4 regions of the Ruegeria sp. CJ9 genome follow, and region 3 is predicted to be linked to each of the others. Evidence: riboswitches for the same ligand, from Rfam matches in the RefSeq annotation. Region 3 holds a riboswitch; each other region holds the start of a gene.
What was found. A riboswitch is a leader RNA that binds a small molecule or an ion and turns the genes downstream of it on or off. The one in region 3 is predicted to bind cobalamin.
Positions count from the first base shown of each region.

Region 1: another riboswitch for cobalamin. It lies ahead of ACR0AJ_RS05760 (DUF1636 family protein); the one in region 3 lies ahead of ACR0AJ_RS16260 (DUF1636 family protein).
Region 2: another riboswitch for cobalamin. It lies ahead of ACR0AJ_RS05690 (CbtB domain-containing protein); the one in region 3 lies ahead of ACR0AJ_RS16260 (DUF1636 family protein).
Region 4: another riboswitch for cobalamin. It lies ahead of ACR0AJ_RS10345 (hypothetical protein); the one in region 3 lies ahead of ACR0AJ_RS16260 (DUF1636 family protein).

Region 1 covers NZ_JBQFPY010000002.1:67,031-71,900, forward strand. The annotation lists gene cobN (cobaltochelatase subunit CobN) at 1-2,157, opposite strand, end outside; gene cobW (cobalamin biosynthesis protein CobW) at 2,161-3,216, opposite strand; gene ACR0AJ_RS05760 (DUF1636 family protein) at 3,213-3,602, opposite strand; cobalamin riboswitch at 3,686-3,894, opposite strand; gene ACR0AJ_RS05765 (LysR substrate-binding domain-containing protein) at 3,967-4,851, opposite strand.
Region 2 covers NZ_JBQFPY010000002.1:53,448-58,317, reverse strand. The annotation lists gene ACR0AJ_RS05705 (cobyrinic acid a,c-diamide synthase CobB) at 1-48, shown strand, start outside; gene cobA (uroporphyrinogen-III C-methyltransferase) at 45-773, shown strand; gene cobF (precorrin-6A synthase (deacetylating)) at 766-1,509, shown strand; cobalamin riboswitch at 1,553-1,759, shown strand; gene ACR0AJ_RS05690 (CbtB domain-containing protein) at 1,796-1,966, shown strand; gene ACR0AJ_RS05685 (CbtA family protein) at 1,971-2,669, shown strand; gene ACR0AJ_RS05680 (hypothetical protein) at 2,736-3,230, shown strand; gene ACR0AJ_RS05675 (DUF1636 family protein) at 3,227-3,571, opposite strand; gene ACR0AJ_RS05670 (DUF302 domain-containing protein) at 3,713-4,171, shown strand; gene ACR0AJ_RS05665 (thiamine pyrophosphate-binding protein) at 4,251-4,870, shown strand, end outside.
Region 3 covers NZ_JBQFPY010000008.1:64,559-69,428, forward strand. The annotation lists gene ACR0AJ_RS16245 (GTP-binding protein) at 1-729, shown strand, start outside; gene ACR0AJ_RS16250 (DUF1826 domain-containing protein) at 726-1,361, shown strand; gene ACR0AJ_RS16255 (DUF6525 family protein) at 1,358-1,630, shown strand; cobalamin riboswitch at 1,796-2,002, shown strand; gene ACR0AJ_RS16260 (DUF1636 family protein) at 2,105-2,461, shown strand; gene ACR0AJ_RS16265 (ABC transporter ATP-binding protein) at 2,458-3,243, shown strand; gene ACR0AJ_RS16270 (ABC transporter substrate-binding protein) at 3,262-4,209, shown strand; gene ACR0AJ_RS16275 (FecCD family ABC transporter permease) at 4,211-4,870, shown strand, end outside.
Region 4 covers NZ_JBQFPY010000004.1:136,202-141,071, forward strand. The annotation lists gene ACR0AJ_RS10335 (DNA polymerase III subunit gamma/tau) at 1-948, opposite strand, end outside; gene ACR0AJ_RS10340 (protein-tyrosine phosphatase family protein) at 1,082-1,576, shown strand; gene ACR0AJ_RS10345 (hypothetical protein) at 1,578-1,985, opposite strand; cobalamin riboswitch at 2,069-2,289, opposite strand; gene ACR0AJ_RS10350 (alpha/beta hydrolase family protein) at 2,425-3,282, shown strand; RNA gene ffs (signal recognition particle sRNA small type) at 3,315-3,413, opposite strand; gene ACR0AJ_RS10360 (bifunctional 2',3'-cyclic-nucleotide 2'-phosphodiesterase/3'-nucleotidase) at 3,453-4,870, opposite strand, start outside.

The DNA.
Region 1 (4,870 bases), on a different contig from region 3:
ATAGGGTGAGCCGGACGGTCCGGCCTCGATCCGTTTTCCCGCCAGCGCGTCAAGCAGAGCCCTGCGTTCCGCACGGACGGAAGAGGCGGGGTCAAAATTACCGGTGACCTCAGGCGTGCGACCAAAGATGTGCAACCCGTCACCGAACTGGCTTTCCTTGATATCGCAGACAAACCGGTCGATGCGGGTGATTGCCTCGGCAGTGCAGGTGGCCTGATCCAGACCTAGGTCGTTTTCCAACCCGATGGCCTGCGCCTCATCCCGGATATCTTCTTGCAGGCGGTCCCGGCGCTTGGGGTCCAGCCCGTCGGCGTTCGAAAACTCGTCCAGCAGGGATTCCAGCCGCACCATCCGGTCGGGCGTGCCGCTTTCCTTCATCGGGGGTGGGATATGACCCAGCGTGACCGCCCCGATCCGGCGCTTGGCCTGCGCGGCCTCGCCGGGGTCATTGACGATGAAGGGGTAGATCACCGGCAGATCGCGGATCAGCGCCTCGGGCCAGCAATTCGCCGACAGGGCGACCGATTTGCCAGGCAGCCATTCCAGCGTGCCATGCGCGCCGATATGGATCAGCGCATCCGCACCCAACCCTCTGCGCAGCCACAGATAAAAGGCCACATAGCCGTGGCGTGGGGTGCGTGAGAGGTCGTGGTAATCATCCTCGCGCAACTCGGGCGTGCCGCGTTCGGGTTGCAGCGCGATCAGGGCCTTGCCACGACGCAAAGCGGTGAAATTGAAAGCGCCGTCTGCTAATGCTGGATCATCCTCGGGCCGTCCCCAAACGGTTTCGAGGTCCCTGCGCAATTCATACGGCAGATCGGCCAGCGCCGCCAGATAATCCGCAAGCGGCCACGATACCCTTGCATCCATAAGGGTTTCGGTAATGGGTTGGGCGGGGGCGGTGTCGTACCCTTCGCCCTGCAGATCGGCCAACATCGCCTCGGCTGAGGCCAGCGCGTCCAACCCCACAGCATGGGCCATCTGCCAGTCCTTACCAGGGTAAGTGGACAGCACCAGCACCGGGGTTTGATCGACCTTGGGCTTGTCATGCAAAGCTAGCCACCCGGTCACCCGGTCGATGATGGCCTCGATCCGTTCATCTTCGGCCCGGTGGGCAAATCGCGAGTATTCCAGATGTGGGTCACGTTTCCCGGGTTCTTTGAATGAGGCGATGCCCGCCGAAATCCGCCCGTCCACCTCGGGCAACACCACATGCATGGCAAGGTCGGCGGGCGAGAGGCCACGTTCCGCCTCGGCCCAGGCCTTGCGGCGTGCAGTTGACAAAGCGACCTGAAACACAGGGACATTGGCCGCGTCCAGCGGAGATGTGCCAGACGCGCCCTTGCCTGAGAATGAAGTGGCGTTGATGATGGCCGACGGCTGCATTGCTACGATATTTCCGCGCAACCACTCGGCGGCGGTTGGGGCTTTCAGCGACGGCGCGAACAGGCCCACGGCTTCGAACCCGCGCGCGCGTAGGTTACGGATCAGGGCCGCGACCGGGGCGGTGTCCGCAGAGGTCAGGTAAGCGCGGTAGAAACTCACGAGAATGCGTTTTGCATCGCCCGTGAACGCCTTTTCCACTGGGATCACGCCACGGTCAGGGCACCAGGCGCCGCACTCGGGGATGGTTTTGGCCCCCATCACAGGGCCTGCATAAAGCCCCGCCGCCAGCGCCATCTGTGCCAGCGCGGCCTGCGCTGCAACTTCGCCGCCGGTATCGCACAGATGCGCCAGCCGCCGCAGGGTTGAAACGGGTAGGGTGGAAAAGTCGTCCAACCGCGTATCTTCGCGCCCATCCGCTGGCAGGACAGCCAGCGCGATGCCCTTGTCCTGCGCCAGCGCCAGAACCTGCTGCAGGCCATAGGACCAATAAGGCACGCCGCCGATCAGGCGGATCAGAATGCCTTTCGCACCTTCCAGAGTTTGTTCGACGTAGGTATCGACGGACAGAGGGTGTTTCAGCGCCGTCAGATTGGCCAACCGCATCGTGGGCATCCGCCCCTCAGCCCCGCCACCGCGATGCCAGCCTGCCGCGAAAGCTCCGAGGTCGCTGTCCGAAAAGGACAGCACCACCAGATCCGCCGGGCTTTGGCCCAGATCGGTCGGGGTCTCGGTTTCCTCGAGCCCGTGGCTTTCGCGGAAGACGACGTGCATGGCTTACTCGGCGGCCTCGGTCACACCCACGAGGATCTCGCGGATCGCGGCCTCTTTGATGTCGTCATGTTCGGCAATCACCACCAGACGCGAGCGGCGCTCTTCGCCGGGTTCCCATGGGCGGTCGTACTGATGTCGCACGCGTGCGCCAACCGCCTGAACTAACAAGCGCATCGGTTTGCCCTGGACAGCGGCGTAACCTTTGACCCGCAGGATGTTCAGCTCATTTGCCAAGCGTTCGATATTGGCAACCAGTGCTGCCGGATCGGTCTGTTCCGGCAACTCGACGATAATGCTTTCGAAATCGTCATGTTCATGATCGTGGTGGCCATCGTGGTGCGACGGGCGTGCATCCATGTCATCCTCGGCGGCAGCCTCAAGCCCCAGTACGACGCGCACGTCCACAGCGCCTTCGGCAACTTCGACGACGGGCAGGGCGCGCGGAGCCTCGGCTGCGATCACTTCTTTGGCCTTTGCCACGCCTTCCGGGCCAGCCAGGTCAGGCTTGGTCAGCAGGATGATGTCGGCGCAGGAGATCTGATCCTCGAACACCTCGGACAAGGGCGTTTCATGGTCGATCGAGTCGTCAGCCAGGCGCTGGGCGTCGACGGCTTCGACATTCGGGGCAAAACGCCCGGCGGCGACGGCCTCGGCATCGGCCAGAGCGATCACGCCATCCACGGTGATTTTCGAGCGGATATCGGGCCAGTCAAACGCTTTCAACAGCGGCTTTGGCAGAGCCAGACCGGACGTTTCGATCAGGATGTGATCAGGGCGCGGCTCCAGTGCCATCAGCGCCTCGATGGTCGGAATGAAATCATCGGCCACGGTGCAGCAGATGCAGCCATTGGCCAGTTCCATGATATTTTCCGCCGGGCAATCGGGAATGGCGCAGGATTTCAGAATGTCGCCATCCACACCCACATCGCCAAATTCATTGACGACAACGGCCAGACGCTTGCCCTGAGGGTTCTGCATTAGATGTTTGACCAGCGTGGTTTTGCCCGAACCCAGAAAGCCGGTGATCACAGTGACGGGGAGTTTTTCGAGATTGCTCATTTCAGGGCTCCAATCGGGGGAATGCGGGCCGCACAGTTTTTGCGGAAATGTTCGGGACGTTCGCGCCATTTGACCAGACCGTCTTCGGCGGCGAGATACTTGGTGACGCCTTCGACGATGGTGTCGACATGGTCGGTTTCGTTCAGGTTTTCGTACACAAAGGTCCAGCGGGTCGGTCCGCCGCGCAGCACTATGGAACAACCCTGATCGCAATTTGACAGGCACTCGACCGGCTTCAGCACGATACCTTCGGGCAAATCGGCGTCTTCCAGTGCCTTGTGCAGCAGGGCACCTGGACGTTGCGCATCGTCTTCAATCGGCAGGCCACGCCGACAGGTCGTGCAGACCAGCAGCTCGACTGGTGCAGTCTCGGTCACGTCTCTCATCCCCCCAAATCCTCTTTGCAGGGGACGGGGTTTCATGCGGGCCACGTCTGCACATGGACCCGACACCGGATCACCCCGTCCGGTTTCAACTTCGGGCGCTGGCAGGTCTCCCGGCTTGCGGATGTCGGGGCGCTTGCCCCGGCAGATGTCCCGCCTTCCCGGCCTTGCGGGCCAGTGGCATTGGGCACCCTCTCCGGTCACGGTCGCGGGGGCGGCTGCGTTTGACGGTTGCCCGCTGACGCATTCCCTTTTCATCCATCCGAAGATGGACACCAACGCATGCGACATGCGGCACGGGCAGGGGGCTTGTCAAGCACGAGGCGCATGGTGAAATCGTTCAAACCAAAAAAGCGACCAGCCTGTGTCAATCCGCGGCATGCGCGGCCAGCCTCTCGCGCAGCCAAGCGCAAAACAACCCTGCCGCAGCGGTCGATTGCGTAGCGCCTCGTGTACTGATCAGGTAATGCGACTGGGCAAAAGGAATCGCAGGTCCCGCAATTGCAATCGGCACAGCCTGCCGGATCGCATTCCGGGCGAACCGTTCCAGAACCGTTGCATAGCCCGCCCCTGCCATCACAAGCTGCAGTGCTGCGACCGAGGTGTCCACCGAATGTCGGGGCGGCTGGTCCGGAAGCGCGAGCCCGTTGGCCTGAAAGTACCGCGCCCAGTTGTCTTCGTATCCAAGGATATGAATCAGAGGGCCTTGCCGCAGTACGTTCAGGGTCGCGGGCGAGTCCCCGGCCCGGCATACCGGTACCAGCTTTTCATCTGTCAGCTTTTCGGACTGAACGCCGGGCCAATCGCCATAACCCAGCCGGATTTCCACATCCAAATCGCCGGGGGCCACGCTGTCATTCCAGATGTGCGAGACAAGGCGTACTGGGATCTCGGGGTGGCGAGCGGTAAAGTCGGGCAGTTCCGCCGCGACCCAATAGGTGGCTGTCGATATCGCCGCACGGATCGTCAGGGTCTGGCGCGAGGCAGGGCCGAACAGGCTGTTGGTGGACAGGGCGATGTCGCCAAGCGCACGCCGCACAGTCAACGAATAAGACTGCCCCAGCTCAGTCAGTTCCAACCGGCGGGCATTCCGGGTGAACAGCTTTTGCCCAAGCTCGGCTTCAAGCGACCGGATATGCAATGAGACCGCCGTCTGCGTCAGGCCCAGCTCTTTTGCTGTGGTGGTAAAATTCAGATGCCGCGCGGCGGTTTCAAAGCTGCGCAACCATGTGGGGTTTGGAAGGCGATCCATATATCACCAAATTATTTTG
Region 2 (4,870 bases), on a different contig from region 3:
AACGTCTCCGGTACGTTCTTTCACCTGATCGCCGAGGCCTCGGCATGAGCGGTTTCGTATCCTTCATTGGTTCCGGCCCCGGCGATCCTGATCTTTTGACCCTGAAGGCGGTCGACAGGATGCAAAAAGCAGATGCGGTGCTGTTTGATGACCTCAGCAGCGGCCCGATCCTAAGTCATGCGCATGACGATGCAGATCTGGTGGGCGTAGGCAAACGGGCCGGGCGACCCTCACCCAAGCAGGATCACGTGAGCCGCCTGTTGGTGGATTACGCCAAGACCGGTGCTCGCGTAGTGCGGTTGAAATCCGGTGATGGAGGGCTGTTTGGCCGGCTGGAGGAAGAACTGGTTGCCCTGCGTGCGGCCGGGATCGAATATGAAATCATCCCTGGCATCCCCTCGGCGGTTGCGGCGGCGGCAGCAGCAGGAATACCCCTGACACGACGCCTGACTGCGCGGCGGGTGCAATTTGTCACTGGCCACGATGTCAGTGGTAAACTGCCCGAAGATCTGAACCTGCCCGCGCTGGCCGATCCGGATGCAACGACTGTGGTGTTCATGGGCAAACGGACCTTTCCCCTGTTGGTAAATGCGCTGCATGAGCATGGCCTGCCGCTGGAAACACCTGCCCTAATGGCCGAATCCGTATCGACTCCCGACCAGAGCCTGCACCGTGCAACAATTGGCGCGCTGTCGCAAAAGCTGGAGGCCGAGATCGGCACAGCCCCGGCTCTGATCCTGTATGGCCCGTTGGCAGAGTTCGACGATGTTTGAGTTGTCTCTAATCGGAATTGGTACTGGCAACCCGGATCACGTGACCTTGCAAGGGGCAAATGCCATCCGCGATGCAGACCTGTTTCTGATCCCGCACAAGGGCGAGAACAAGGCTGATCTGGCCGGGTTGCGCGAAGAGATCATTGCAACTGTGACTGACACTCCGCCGCAGATCGCCTATTTCGACATTCCCAAGCGTCGGGCCGATGATGGTTATCTACGCGGGGTCGACGAATGGCATGATGCCATTGCCCTGCGCTGGCACGAGGCGATTGCGGCCCACCCGAATGCGCGACAAGTGGCGCTGCTGATCTGGGGCGACCCGTCGCTTTATGACAGCTCGTTGCGAATCGCGTCGCGGCTGGACCCTGAGCCCACGACACGGGTGATCCCTGGCATCACCGCGCTGCAGGCATTGACGGCCGCCCACGCCATCCCGATCAATGATCTGGGCGCGCCTTTTGTTGTGACCACCGGACGGCGGATCAGGGATGAAGGCTGGCCGGCAACTGCCTCGAAAGTAGCGGTAATGCTGGATGGCGAGTGTTCGTTTCAATCCCTGGACATGGCCGATTATGACATCTGGTGGGGTGCCTATGTCGGCATGAAAGAGGAAATCCTGATCAAAGGCGCTTTGACCGATGTGGCGCAGGAGATTCTGGACACCCGTGCCAAGGCACGTGCCGATCATGGCTGGATCATGGATATCTATTTGCTGAAAAAGCGCGTGATCTGACCTAAAAGGTCGCAAATGACGATTGCACCAGCGGCATCATAGAGGCTAAATGAACGCGTCTGGTCCTGCCGGAGACATCCGGATGCTAAGAGGGAATGTGGTGCGACTGCCATGGCAGCCAAATCCACAGCCGCCCCCGCGACTGTAAGCGGAGAGCCCCTGTTCAACCAGCCACTCCTGTTCTCAGGGGGAAGGCGAACAGAGGCATCGACCCGCAAGCCAGGAGACCTGCCAGGCGACAATTGAAACACCGGTCGTCGGGTGCGGCGGCAAAGGAGAATAAAAGATGGCAACACAAACGCAAACAGCATCCGCCTCGCGCGCTGGTATCCTTCCGGTCATGTTCGCGGTGGTACTGGGTCTGGGTATCATCACCCTGACCGGTCACGTACAGGCCGCGGCGCTGCATGACGCAGCACACGACGTGCGCCACGCGACCGGCTTCCCCTGCCACTAAGACCATGTTCAGTCGTATACTGACCAGCGCGTTGTTCGCTGGTGCTGCAGCGGGGCTGATAGCCGCCTTGCTGCAGTTGGTCTTTGTGCAACCTGTTTTGTTGCACGCAGAGCTGTACGAATCCGGTGAGTTGGTGCACTTCGGAGCCGAATCCGTTTCGGCGCATCCCGAATTGCCGGGCATGTTCTCGGAACTGACCCGTGACGCGCTGAGCGTCATTTTCACCATGCTGACCTATACCGGTTACGCGCTGCTGATGGTTGCTCTGATGTCCGTGGCCGAAGGCCAGGGCCACACGATTGATGGCCGCACCGGCGTGCTTTGGGGTCTGGCTGGGTTCATCGCCTTTCATCTGGCGCCTGGCTTTACCCTGGCACCAGAGGTGCCTGGTGTAGCGGCAGCTGACGTCTATGCCCGACAGGTCTGGTGGTTTGCCACTGTTGGTGCTGCGCTTGTTGCGCTGTGGTTGATTGCGTTTGGCGGCAACCTGATCAGCTATGTGATCGCAGCAGCCCTGTTGCTAGCACCCCATCTGATCGGTGCGCCCGAACCGGATGTGTTCACCGGCCCCGTCCCGACCGAGATCGGCGCTCTGTTCGCCGCTCGCGCCTTTGGCATTGGTCTGGTGGCCTGGGTTCTGGTTGGCGCCTTTGCCGGGTATTTCTGGCAAAGCGAAGGCAAACGCGTCGAAGCAGCGGCCTGATCCTCTTATGTAATGACGCGCCGGGTTCTGCCCGGCGCGTTTCTTTTTGCCCAAAAGGAAAGAAAAATGGCACGCTCACTTGCCCTTTTTGCAATCGGCCTTGTGTTCGGTGGTGGTGCTGGTTTTGTGCTGGCGGCAGCCAATGGCGCCACGTTTGACGGCCACGATCATGGCGATCCGTCCCATCACGGCGGCGCGCATGCCGAAGCGATGGCCCATGACCATTCGACCACGGTAAACCTGCCCGCAGGGGCGGACGCCCCCAGCGTTGCAATCGCGCTGACCCAGGACCCGATGGCCGGGTGGAACCTGCACGTCATGCCGCAGAATTTCCGGTTTGCCCCAGAAAACGCGTCAACAGCCGACGTAGACGGCGAAGGCCACGCGCATGTTTACATCAATGGCGAGAAACTGGCCCGGCTCTACGGCAACTGGATACACATCCCCGACCTTCCGAAGGGAGAGGTCGAGGTTTCGGTTTCGCTGAACGCAAACAGCCACAGCGCACTGACGGTCGACAACGTACCGGTCAGCGCTGCCGTGACCGTTCAGGTCGATTAAAGCGCCGGTATCCGCGCGCGCAAACACATCCGAAGTCGCCCGCAGGGTCGGGCGTCTTCGATCCAACCTGCGGGACTGTCCAAATAGGCTTTGCAGGTCGCGACGATGTCTTCGGCATCGGTAACGATATCGACCCCCGAAAACACGTAAGACGCCCGTCCTGCGGCCTGCAATGCCAATGCGGTCGGCTCAGCGCAGCCACTGAAACAGGCGTGATCCGAGATGACGACCCGGCCATTCAGCCCTGCACGCACCAGCGCGTCATCCACGGCCTGCCTCTCGGCCACTCGGTCACGCGTTCCCGCACAACTGCTGCAAATCAATAGGCGTATCGGGTCCACGTGTGGCCTCGTGTTTGATGGTTTGCATGTTTCTGCGGCTTTCTAGACGTCGGCGCAATCCTGAATACGCACGGAAATGTGCGTGCGCGGAACTCGGATTTCTGGCATCACTCAGACAGTCACATTGAACGAGGCACCGTCATGCGCACGCTTTTGGGTTTGCTCTGTCTTCTCGCCCTGCCTGTCCGGGCCGAGGAACCATTGTCGGGTTGGGCAGTGTATCCAACCGTCAAAAGCTATGAAGAACTGGTCGCGGATACGAAGGCTGCGGTGAAGGAAAACGGGTTGATCGTGGTCACGCAGGCTGGTCCGACCAAGGCGGCTGCGGCCCGTGGCATCACTATACCCGGCAATCTGGTGATCGGTGCCTTCAACAACGACTATGCCGTGCGCGTTCTGGAAACCTCTGTCAGTGCAATGATCGAAGCGCCGATTCGTTTTTACGTGACCGAAAACGACGACGGCACCGCCACCCTGTCCTACAAAACGCCCAGCTTTGTCTTTGCCCCCTATGTGTACGAGGGCGGAGAGCCTTTGCGCGATATTGCCCAAGAACTTGACACAAAGTTTCAGTCAGTGGCGGAATCCGCAGCCAAATAGTCACACTGACGTGAACCTGCTTGCGTCTGGCTACGTCCTCCGCAATCTGCTGAGCAACGAAAACTTCGGAGCATAACGAATGCAGGACCTCTCCCCCCGCGCGGCTGACCTTTTGGCCCAAAGACTATACGAGGCCGGATGCCGCCACGCTTTTGGCATGCCAGGCGGAGAGGTTCTGACGCTGGTGGATGCTCTGGAACAGGTTGGGATCACCTTTCACCTGACCAAACACGAAAACGCCGCCGGCTTCATGGCAGAGGCTGTCCACCACCGTGATGGCGCACCTGCCATTCTGGTGGCCACTCTGGGCCCCGGCGCGATGAATGGGATCAACGTTGTTGCCAACGCGCTGCAAGACCGGGTGCCGATGATCGTTCTGACCGGCTGTGTCGATGCGGATGAGGCACTGACCTATACTCATCAGGTGATGGATCACGCGCAGGTTTACCGCTCGATCACCAAGGGCACGTTCACGCTGACGGCCCAGGGCGCAGACGTGGTTGCTGACAGAGCGGTTTCGCTGGCCACACAGCCCCGCCCCGGTCCGGTTCATATCGACGTGCCGATCTCGGTCGCGGACACGCGCGTATCCGGGAGCAAACGCCGCCGTCTGGTCAAACCCGCTGCGGTCGCGCCCGAAGGGAACTGTGTTGAGAAAGCCCGCCGCTGGGTGACCGAGGCCGAACGCCCCATCGCGAT
Region 3 (4,870 bases):
GAAGACGAGCGAACTCTGGTCCACTTGCTTACGGATCAAATAGAATTCTCTGATGTAGTGATCCTGAACAAGGTTGATGATGCGGGGTCAGAAAAAGTTGGTGCGGCACGCAAGATCATCCGCAGTCTGAATGCAGATGCCGAGATCATCGAGACCAACCATTCGGAAGTTGCCGCAGAAAAGATCCTGGACACCGGCCTGTTTGACTTCGAGCAAGCCCATGAACACCCGATGTGGGCAAAGGAGCTGTATGGCTTTGCCGACCATGTGCCTGAGACTGAAGAATACGGGGTTGCGTCATACGTTTACCGGGCGCGACTTCCGTTCGTTCCCGAACGCATTTTGGACGTTCTCAACGGTGATCTGCCAGGGGTGATCCGGGCCAAAGGCCACTTTTGGATTTCGACACGCCCCGACTGGGTGGCTGAATTTTCACTCGCCGGTGCATTGTCCAGCGTCAAGCCACTCGGCACCTGGTGGGCATCAGTTCCCGAAGAGCGACGCCCCGCACATGACAGCGCCCGCGCCTATATGCAGGCCCACTGGCAAGAGCCGTGGGGCGACCGCCGTCAAGAGATCGTTTTCATCGGTGCTGGGATCGACTGGCAAAGTTTGAAGGCACGATTGGACAATTGCCTTATTCCAGCAGTTACGGCGGCAGGGCCGGACAATTTGCCGGACTTGCCGGACCCCTTCCCGATTTGGCGCCGGGCAGAGGATGCCGCATGAACTTCGTTAGAAAGCCCGTGAAAGACAAGGTCACCGGTGTGAGCTTCGCAGATGATCCGGCGGCACTCCGCACTTTTGCACAGCCAAACTGTGCCGCTTTGATTTGGCGCCGGCGAACCCCGCCGGATATGCAAAGCTGGCTTAACCAACTTGATCCCAAGGTTTTGCCAAGTGGGCGAGTCATTCTTCCACCAAGCGCCGTTAAGACGACCGTGGAGCAACTCTGCGATATCTCCGGCATGCCTAACGGGACTGAAAGAGCGTGGCTTCAAGATGATATCGCTTCTCTGGCCGACATTTTCTGTGAACTGATGAACGCCAACTTCTTGCGGCTGCGGCTGGATGTTGTCACCACCAATGCTTGCCGTAAATTTCATACCGATGCTGTCACCGCCCGGTTGGTCTGCACCTATCGTGGCACTGGAACACAATACGGCACCTCGACTGATGGAAAGGATCCCGCGCTTGTGTTTACCGTTCAGACCGGCGCTCCGATCCTGCTACGGGGAACACTCTGGCCCGAGCGCCCATCGTCAGGGGTGGTGCATCGCTCGCCTCCGATCGAAGGTACCAGTGAATCCCGTCTCGTCTTGGTTTTGGACCCAGTGGAAAATCCGGAAACCGAAGCATGAGACGTAACCTCGGGCAATGCAGCTTGCGCCGCAAGCATCGATCAACCGATCCGATGGATGTGTTTGACGGCCTTCCAGCCCCGTTGCGACAGTGGTTGTCAGAAGCTGCATTGCCATGGTCCCCGGTATCCGCGCGCCGCATCTGGTCAAAATCGCGGGCCAAGGGGCTTTCATCAGAAGAAACGCTCGTGTCACTCAGCCAGGCCGAAGCCCGAACGCTCGCGCGTGACCGGCAATCGACTGTTTTCAAATTAAATTCTCAAACATGAAGGAAAAAATGCCACCTCTAACACAGTATGCTGTCGCGACCCATGCGACACTGGGTGCCGCACTTGCAGCGAAAACGCATGCGGCAGACTTCGAAACCCTGAGCGTTTGAGTTCCGATCGAAAAGTTGTTGTTTCAAATCGTGATTGACATGGCCCCTAGTCTAAGACAAGCAAGGGCCAGATGGTTCCCGATGGTGCGCCCAAGGGATGAAAAGGGAATACGGTGCGGTTCGCCACTTTGGCGCCAAATCCGTGACTGCCCCCGCAACTGTAAGCGGTGAGCGACGCCAAAATCCACTGGTCATTGGGCCGGGAAGGATGGCCAAGCATCGACCCGCAAGTCAGGAGACCTGCCATCACATGTTCAACCAACCCGGGGCGGGGCGTCCTGGAAGGAGGCTTTGATGGCACGTCTGAAACGTGTGTACATGATCGGCACCTTCTGTCCGCGCTTGGCTTTAAGCGGAGCGGACTATGCCGGAAACACCTGACCATTTCCTTCTGATCTGCTCGACCTGTACCGGCGCATTGCCTGTTGATGTCATGCGCAATGCGTTGACCGGCAGGTTGCCAACCGGGTTCGCAGTGCGCACCGTTACCTGCATGGCGGGCTGCGCGCGACCAACGACCGTCGGATTTCAGGCCGCTGGCAAAGCTCAGTACCTGTTCGGCGATATTGAAACTGCAGAAGATGTCGACGCGCTGGCGGAATTCGCACATCAGTACCGCAACGTCGCAGACGGTTGGACCAACGCGACGGACCGGCCGCAACCACTATTTACAAAAACCCTTTCTCGTTTGCCTCGGATTCAATTGGGGGAACCATCATGACGACCTCATCTTTTCTGGTTGCGCGTGATCTCGAATATTATGCGCTCAATGGTGACGTTCTTCTGCAAGGCGTCTCGTTTGAATTGGCCGAGGGCGCGATACTGGCAATTGCCGGTCCGAATGGGGCGGGAAAAACCACGCTTTTGAACCTTCTGTGCGGGGCGGCTGAGATTGTATTGGGCAATGTATTGGTCAAGGAACGCAGCCTGAAAAATATGCCCGCAATGGAACGCGCCCGCATGATCGCTGTTGTCGGCCAGCAAGAACAACCGGATGGCAGGCTGTTGTTGCGGGACTATGTTGCCATGGGCCAGATTCCGATCTGGGCCGACCGTTCGGCGGATGAACATGCCAGAGAACTTAACAGAATCCTTGAGCTGACCGACCTTGGCGCGCTGGCAGACAAGCGCATGGCGGTACTGTCCGGGGGCGAACGTCAACGCGCGCATATCGCCCGGGCACTGGCACAGAACCCATCGTTGTTGTTCCTGGATGAGCCAACCAACCATCTCGATCCGGATGCCAAGGGTCGGATGCTGTCTCTGGTCGCCGAACTCGGCATCACGGTTGTGATGATTGTCCATGATCTTGTCATGATCCCGGAATTTGCCACCCACGTGGCGCTGATGAAATCAACGCGGCTGACGGGATTTGGCCCCGTGGCCGAAGTGCTGACCCCCGAGCGGGTCCGCGATACTTTTGGCGTTGAATACCTGTGCTTTCACCACGAAGGCCGCGTGATTCCAGCGCTGGATATCCGAAAATCCACAATCTCAACCTAAACCGAGGAACATTCCCCAATGAAACACATCTGGTCCGTGGCGCTGGTCACAGCCATGCAAGGCGGCGCGTCCGCCCACGAGGTCACCGTCGACAACTGCGGAGCGCCGCTGGTGTTCGAAGCCCAGCCCGAGCGTCTGGTTGTGCATGACATGAACATGACCGATATGGCCTTCGCGTTGGGCCTGCAGGACAAGATCGTCGGTCTGACCGGCATCACCGGCTGGTACAAAACCAGCCCGGAATTCGACACCCTGCGCGGCGATATCCCCGAACTGGCACCGAAATACCCAACGGTCGAAAACCTTGTTGCCGTGGAACCCGACCTGTTCTTTGCTGGCTGGTATTACGGCATGAAGCCGGGCGGAGATGTGACCCCGGATACGCTGGAGCCCTTTGGTATCAAGACCATGATCCTGACCGAAAGCTGTGTGCATCTGGACAAGGATCGCCCCGAAGCCAGCATGGACCTGCTGTTCAATGACGTCCTGCGCCTGGGTCAGGTCATGCACGTTGAAGACAAGGCCGAGGCGCTGGTCACGGGCTGGAAAGACGAACTCTCAGTGATCGAAGCGCAGACTGCCGACCTGGCGAAACCCCGCGTTTTCTTGCTGGACGGCCCGGCGGACGCGCCATTCACCGCAGGTAAGTTCGCCATCCCCGATGCTATGATTGCTGCCGCGGGTGGTGAAAACGTGACCCACGACATGGAAACAAGCTGGGGCCGAACCTCGTGGGAGGCGGTCGCCGCCGCAAACCCGGAATTCCTTGTGCTGCTTGATTATCAAACGGGCAATGGCGCTGCGGACACGTTCAAATTTTTGCAGGAACATCCAGTGATGTCGCAGACTGAAGCCGTGAAAAACGAGCGCTGGATCGGTTTGCGGTACGAGGAATTGACCCCCGGACCGGCAAATATCGAAGCGATTTCGAAAATGGCCCAGGCCATGCATCCAGGCCTCAACTGATATGGGCCGACTGGGCCTGACACTTGTGCTGGGGGCGGTCATGTTGGCCGCCCTCTTACTGATGTCCACCATCTATGGCACCACATCCATCCCTGTCACGGACACGGTCACGGCGATCTTGCTGGGAACGGGGCTGATTGAAGGAGAGATGTCGCCGCTGCACCGGATCGTCTTTGACCTGCGCCTGCCGCGCGCCTTGTTCGCGGCCGTGATCGGGGCTGGTTTGGGCATTGTCGGTGTGGTTTTGCAAACCACAACGCGCAACGACTTGGCCGACCCGTTTTTGTTTGGCCTGTCCTCGGGCGCGGCGGCAGGTGCCGTGTTCGTCATCACAGTGACCGGGGATATTCTGGGTTTTTGGACCTTACCGCTGGCCGCGTTTTGCGGAGGGCTTGTGGCGTCGGGTATCGTGCTGGCACTGGTTCACGGGTTGCGTACAAGCGCGCCCGAGAAACTGATATTGGCCGGTTTGGCCGTGTCCTTCTTGTTCTCTGCAATCACCAACTATCTAATTTTCGCAGGCGACAGCCGCGCCGCGCATTCGGTGATCTTCTGGATGCTGGGCGGTCTGGGCCTAGCCCGGTGGGAGACGTTCCCGCTGGTCTGCGCCGGATTGCTGCTTATTTTGGCCTACGCGCTCTATCGCGCCCGCTGGCTAGAC
Region 4 (4,870 bases), on a different contig from region 3:
GGGATCATTGGCTGCGTCTGGCGTGATTTTAACCACAGAGACCCAATGGGTGATCTCGGCCAGATCGCGTAGCACGGCCAGCGGATCGGCTCCTTCGGCATATTGCCCGCCCAACTCGGTCAGCGCGCCTGCAGCGTCCCCGCGCAGGATCATGTCCATCAGGTCCAGTACCCGACCGCGATCAGCCAGGCCCAGCATCGCGCGGACCTGATCGGCGCTGGTTTCACCCGCACCGTGCGAGATCGCCTGATCCAGCAGCGAGGTCGCGTCCCGGGCCGAACCCTCGGCTGCACGGGTGATCAGCGCCAGCGCGTCATCCGCGATCTGAGCGTTTTCCGCCGCCGCAATCTTGCCGAGCAGGCTGATCATGTCCTCGGGTTCGATCCGGCGCAGGTCGAACCGTTGGCAGCGCGACAGAACCGTCACTGGCACTTTACGAATCTCGGTGGTGGCAAAGATGAACTTCACATGCTCGGGCGGTTCTTCAAGCGTCTTGAGCAGCGCGTTGAACGCGCTGGTCGACAGCATGTGGACCTCGTCGATGATATAGATTTTATAGCGCGCGCTGGCGGCGCGATAGCGGACACTGTCGATGATCTCGCGGATATCGTTCACACCAGTACGGCTGGCGGCGTCCATCTCCATCACGTCAACGTGGCGGCCTTCCATAATGGCCACGCAATGTTCGCATTGGCCGCAGGGCTCGGTCGTTGGTTTGCCGTCACCATCGGGGCCGATGCAGTTCATGCCCTTGGCGATGATCCGTGCCGTGGTGGTTTTGCCGGTGCCGCGAATGCCGGTCATGATGAAAGCCTGCGCGATCCGGTCGGCCTCGAACGCATTTTTCAGCGTGCGCACCATTGCGTCCTGACCGACGAGATCGGCAAAGGTTTCCGGGCGGTATTTGCGGGCAAGAACCTGATAGGCGGGGCTGGGCGTGTCGTTCATATCTGCTCTGTCGGATTCGGGTTCCGATGCAGCGTAGAGACCCCTGCCGCCCGCGTCCACAGCAGGCTTGGGTGAATTTCGGTTTGCAGCACAATTTGCACGCCTTAGAAGCGAGTATTAGGGAGGGTCCGTAGTGAGCCAGTTCGCACTTCATTCAGTTCAGATTGGAAACGGCACCGTAACCTTGTCACCTCTTCCGGGGCGCGGTGGCGGGTATACGCGGGACTTGGGAACGATCCGCGACTGGCAGCCGGATCTTGTGATCTCGATGACCACCGAGGTCGAAATGCTGCAAGAGGGCGCAGGTATGCTTGGCGAAGACCTGCACGCACTCAATATCAAATGGGTGCATCTGCCGGTTGCGGATTTCGGTACGCCGCCTCCTGAGGTTGACGCGGCGTGGGGCAGTGTCAGCCCTGCGGCGACTGATATCCTGTCCCGCGGGGGGCGGGTGCTGGTGCATTGCCGGGGCGGCTGTGGCCGGTCCGGGATGATCGTGCTGCGCCTTATGGTCGAGCATGGTGAAGACCCCGAGACAGCGTTGACCCGTTTGCGGGCGGTGCGGTCCTGCGCCGTCGAGACCGGCGGCCAGATGGAATGGGCCGCCCTTGGGCGGACGCGCGACTAGATCAGAGCGCCACCTGTCGTTCTGCCTGTGCCACCGGGTTGGGCGGGATCGCTGTGACCTCAAGCATGGCGCAGGGTGGGGTGGTTAGCATGCCTGCGGGGCGCATGGTCACATCCGGGCCGAACATCATATCTGCGAAAACATCCAGCGACTCGAGGGGCGCATCCTCGCTTGTTCCACAAAAGACCCGGATCAGGTCTTTTTGAGCGCGAAACCGTGCGCTGCATCCTTGCGTGCAATACGCCAGCTCAGAGCTGCCGTCGAACTCAAAATCAGGCGTCGTCGCCGGAACGGCAGCATCCATCGCCTGCACGATCGCGCGCGCCATCTGTGCCAGCGCCGGACAGGTTTTTCCTGTGCGTTGGCAAACGGTTGCGGTAAATTGGTGTGTCTTTGTCTTCCAGATCATATTGCGCCCTCCGCGCGTGGAACGGGGGTGTGGATCAGGTGTGACAGCGTGCTGACGACCTGCCCGGACACCCCGCCCGAGTTTCGGTTTCTTGTTCGATGGCAGGTCTCCTGACTTGCGGGTCGTTGCGTTGCCGACCTTCCCAGCCTTGCGGCCAGTGGTGTTTCGGCATTGCTCACCGCTTACAGTTGCGGGGGCAGTCGCGGCCTTGGTTCGTTCCGGTATTCCGGGCAGAACCGCACCGTGTTCCCTTTTCATCCCGCCCCGGAGACCGGGGACGAGAACCATCATCCAATCGCTAGCGGGTAGGGGTGACCTGAGTCAAGCCGCCTTTTGGTGGGGCAAAGTGGACGCGTGGTCATGCGGAAACAGGATTGACTTAGGGTGGCAAAAGATGCCGTTTGGGGTGGTGAACTAATCGGTTCAGATTGAGGGCGCCATGCTGGATACCGCACAAGCTGTTTTAACCGAGGATTTTCAGTTTCCTTCTGGTTCGACCCAACTGTCGGCTCGGCTGTACCTGCCGGTAGCCGAACCTGGGATCGCAGTGGTGATCCACAGCGCCACCGGAGTGCCGCGCGACTATTATCAGCACTTCGCACGCTGGTTGGCTGCGGAACATGGCATTGCCTGTCTGACCTATGATTACAGCGATTTCGGTCATTCGCAGAGCAGGCCATTGAAGTCAGCTCAGGCCACGATGGCGGATTGGGCGCTGATCGACATGCCTGCGGCTCGGGCCGAGATGCGCAGGCGATACCCCGACGCGCAGCACTGGAGCATCGGCCATTCCGTCGGCGGTATGCTGGGGCCGATTCAGCCCGATATTGATCAGATCGACCGCATGATCTGCGTCTGCGCCGGGCCGGTGACTGTGTCGGACCATCCCTGGCCTTATCGGGCGTTGGCTTTGCTGTTTTGGTACGGACACGCGCCCCTGGCCGTAAAAGCGCTGGGTTACCTGCCGGGCAAGGCACTGGGATTCGGATCGAACCTGCCTGCCAGCGTCTATTGGCAGTGGCGCCGCTGGTGCACTGGGCCGCGCAACTACCTGCCCGAAATCGGCGTGTCCTTGCCCGAGGCCCGCTGGGCACAGTCAGACACACCAGTGGATCTGTTCAGCTTTGAGGATGACGATCTGGTGCCAAAGAACGCGGTCTGGCGGCTGGCTGATCTGTACGGGTCCAACGCACGCCGCCATTTGTTGTCTCCGGCCGAGTTCGGACTGTCCGAGGTTGGCCATATCGGTGCCTTTGCCCGGCGCAATTCGGCTGTCTGGCCACGGTTGATTGCCTAGGCCTGTTCGCAACAATTCAATGTCGGGAGTTTAAGTGAGAGGTTGGACATCGACCCAAGCGGGGCTCGTTGTGGCTGCTTCCTTCCGGACCTGACCAGGTTGGCGAGGCGCTCGCCCGCGCCAACCTCTCGGGGTCTGATATAGGCAACGGGCGCAGGAAACACAACCCGTCAGAGCGTCAAACGGATCAGCAAAAAGCCCTCATCGTCTTCTCCGACGACGTGGGGGTCATATTCTTCAAGCTCGGCAATGTGAGTTTGTGCCTTCGGACCGGTTCTAAATAGCGCAGTCGCGCCCTGCATCGAGGCAAAGCCAAAAGGATAGGACGCATATTGCAAGGGATCTTGCGGCAGTGCGCCGGACAGATAGTCCTGCAAGACGCGCTGAACAGGCAGGTTCGGCAGCGCGATGGGCTCGGCCTGATCAACAAAGGGAAAGTGACCCCCGCCATTGGCACGGTAATTGTTCAGTGCGACGACGAACCGTTGATCGGCGGCCATCGGTTGGCCGTCAAAGCGAATGTTGCGAATGCGCCGGTTGACGGGGTCGATCAAGTGACCGCCAGCGTCGAACCGAGCCGGTTGAGAGAGATCAAATTGATAAGTAAGCCCCTGTATAATATCAAAATTATGCCCCGCCCTGTTGATGTCGACCAATGTGGTCTGATGTCCCGGCGTAATCTGGTTGAACACGCCTGCAGACATCTCAAGCCAGTCGCTGATCTGCTCTCCGGTGACAACTACCGCCTGCAGCTCATTGGGAAACGCATACATGTCGTTGACATGGCGCAGGCATATCTGGCCGGGCGGGACGTCGGTGAAAAACCGGGGGCCGGCACGCCCCCCGAACTTTGAAGGCGCGGTTGCGGACAGAACAGGAAAATCCGCAAATGACGTGTCCTGCAGATAGGGCCGCAGGGCTGCTGCCTGGGCCGCGGCGGTCAGAACCAAACCTCTGTCCGGGGCGCAAAAACTGAAATAGCTGTGCAAATGCTTATCGGTCTGGCCAACGGGTTGCGCCGTGCGCCGCCGAGTTTCCGAATGGCCCCGGGCGAAAAGGCGCGCCAAAACAGGGTCTTCCTGGATAGGCTTGGGTGAGCCGTCGGGTTTGGTTGGGCATATCGACCGCAGACTGACGCGATGATCCTGAACGGTCCAATGGCCATTTCCCGCCCTGTCCAATGTCAGGTCGATCACCCCCAGAAATGACCCGGACGCACCGGGCATGACCACCGGCTTTCCGTGAACCAGACCCCGATTTGCATCGACGTGCTCAATCCCGTCATGTGTGTTTCCGGGCAGTGTCAGATGTGAATGCCCGGCAATCAGCGCATCAATTCCTTCGATACCGGCCAGCGGGATGACGGCATTTTCCAAACCCGTTTCCGGTTCGGTCGACCCTATCCCTGTATGCGCCAATGCAAGGATCAAATCGCAACCCTGCGCTTTCAGATTCGTCACTTTTTGTGCGGCGCAAGTCAGGATATCTTCGATGACGACCTTGCCTTGCAGCAGGTGTGCTTCCCATTTGGCTGTCTGCGGTGGCAGGACTGAGAACGCACCAATTTTCAGCGTAACATGTTGATCAT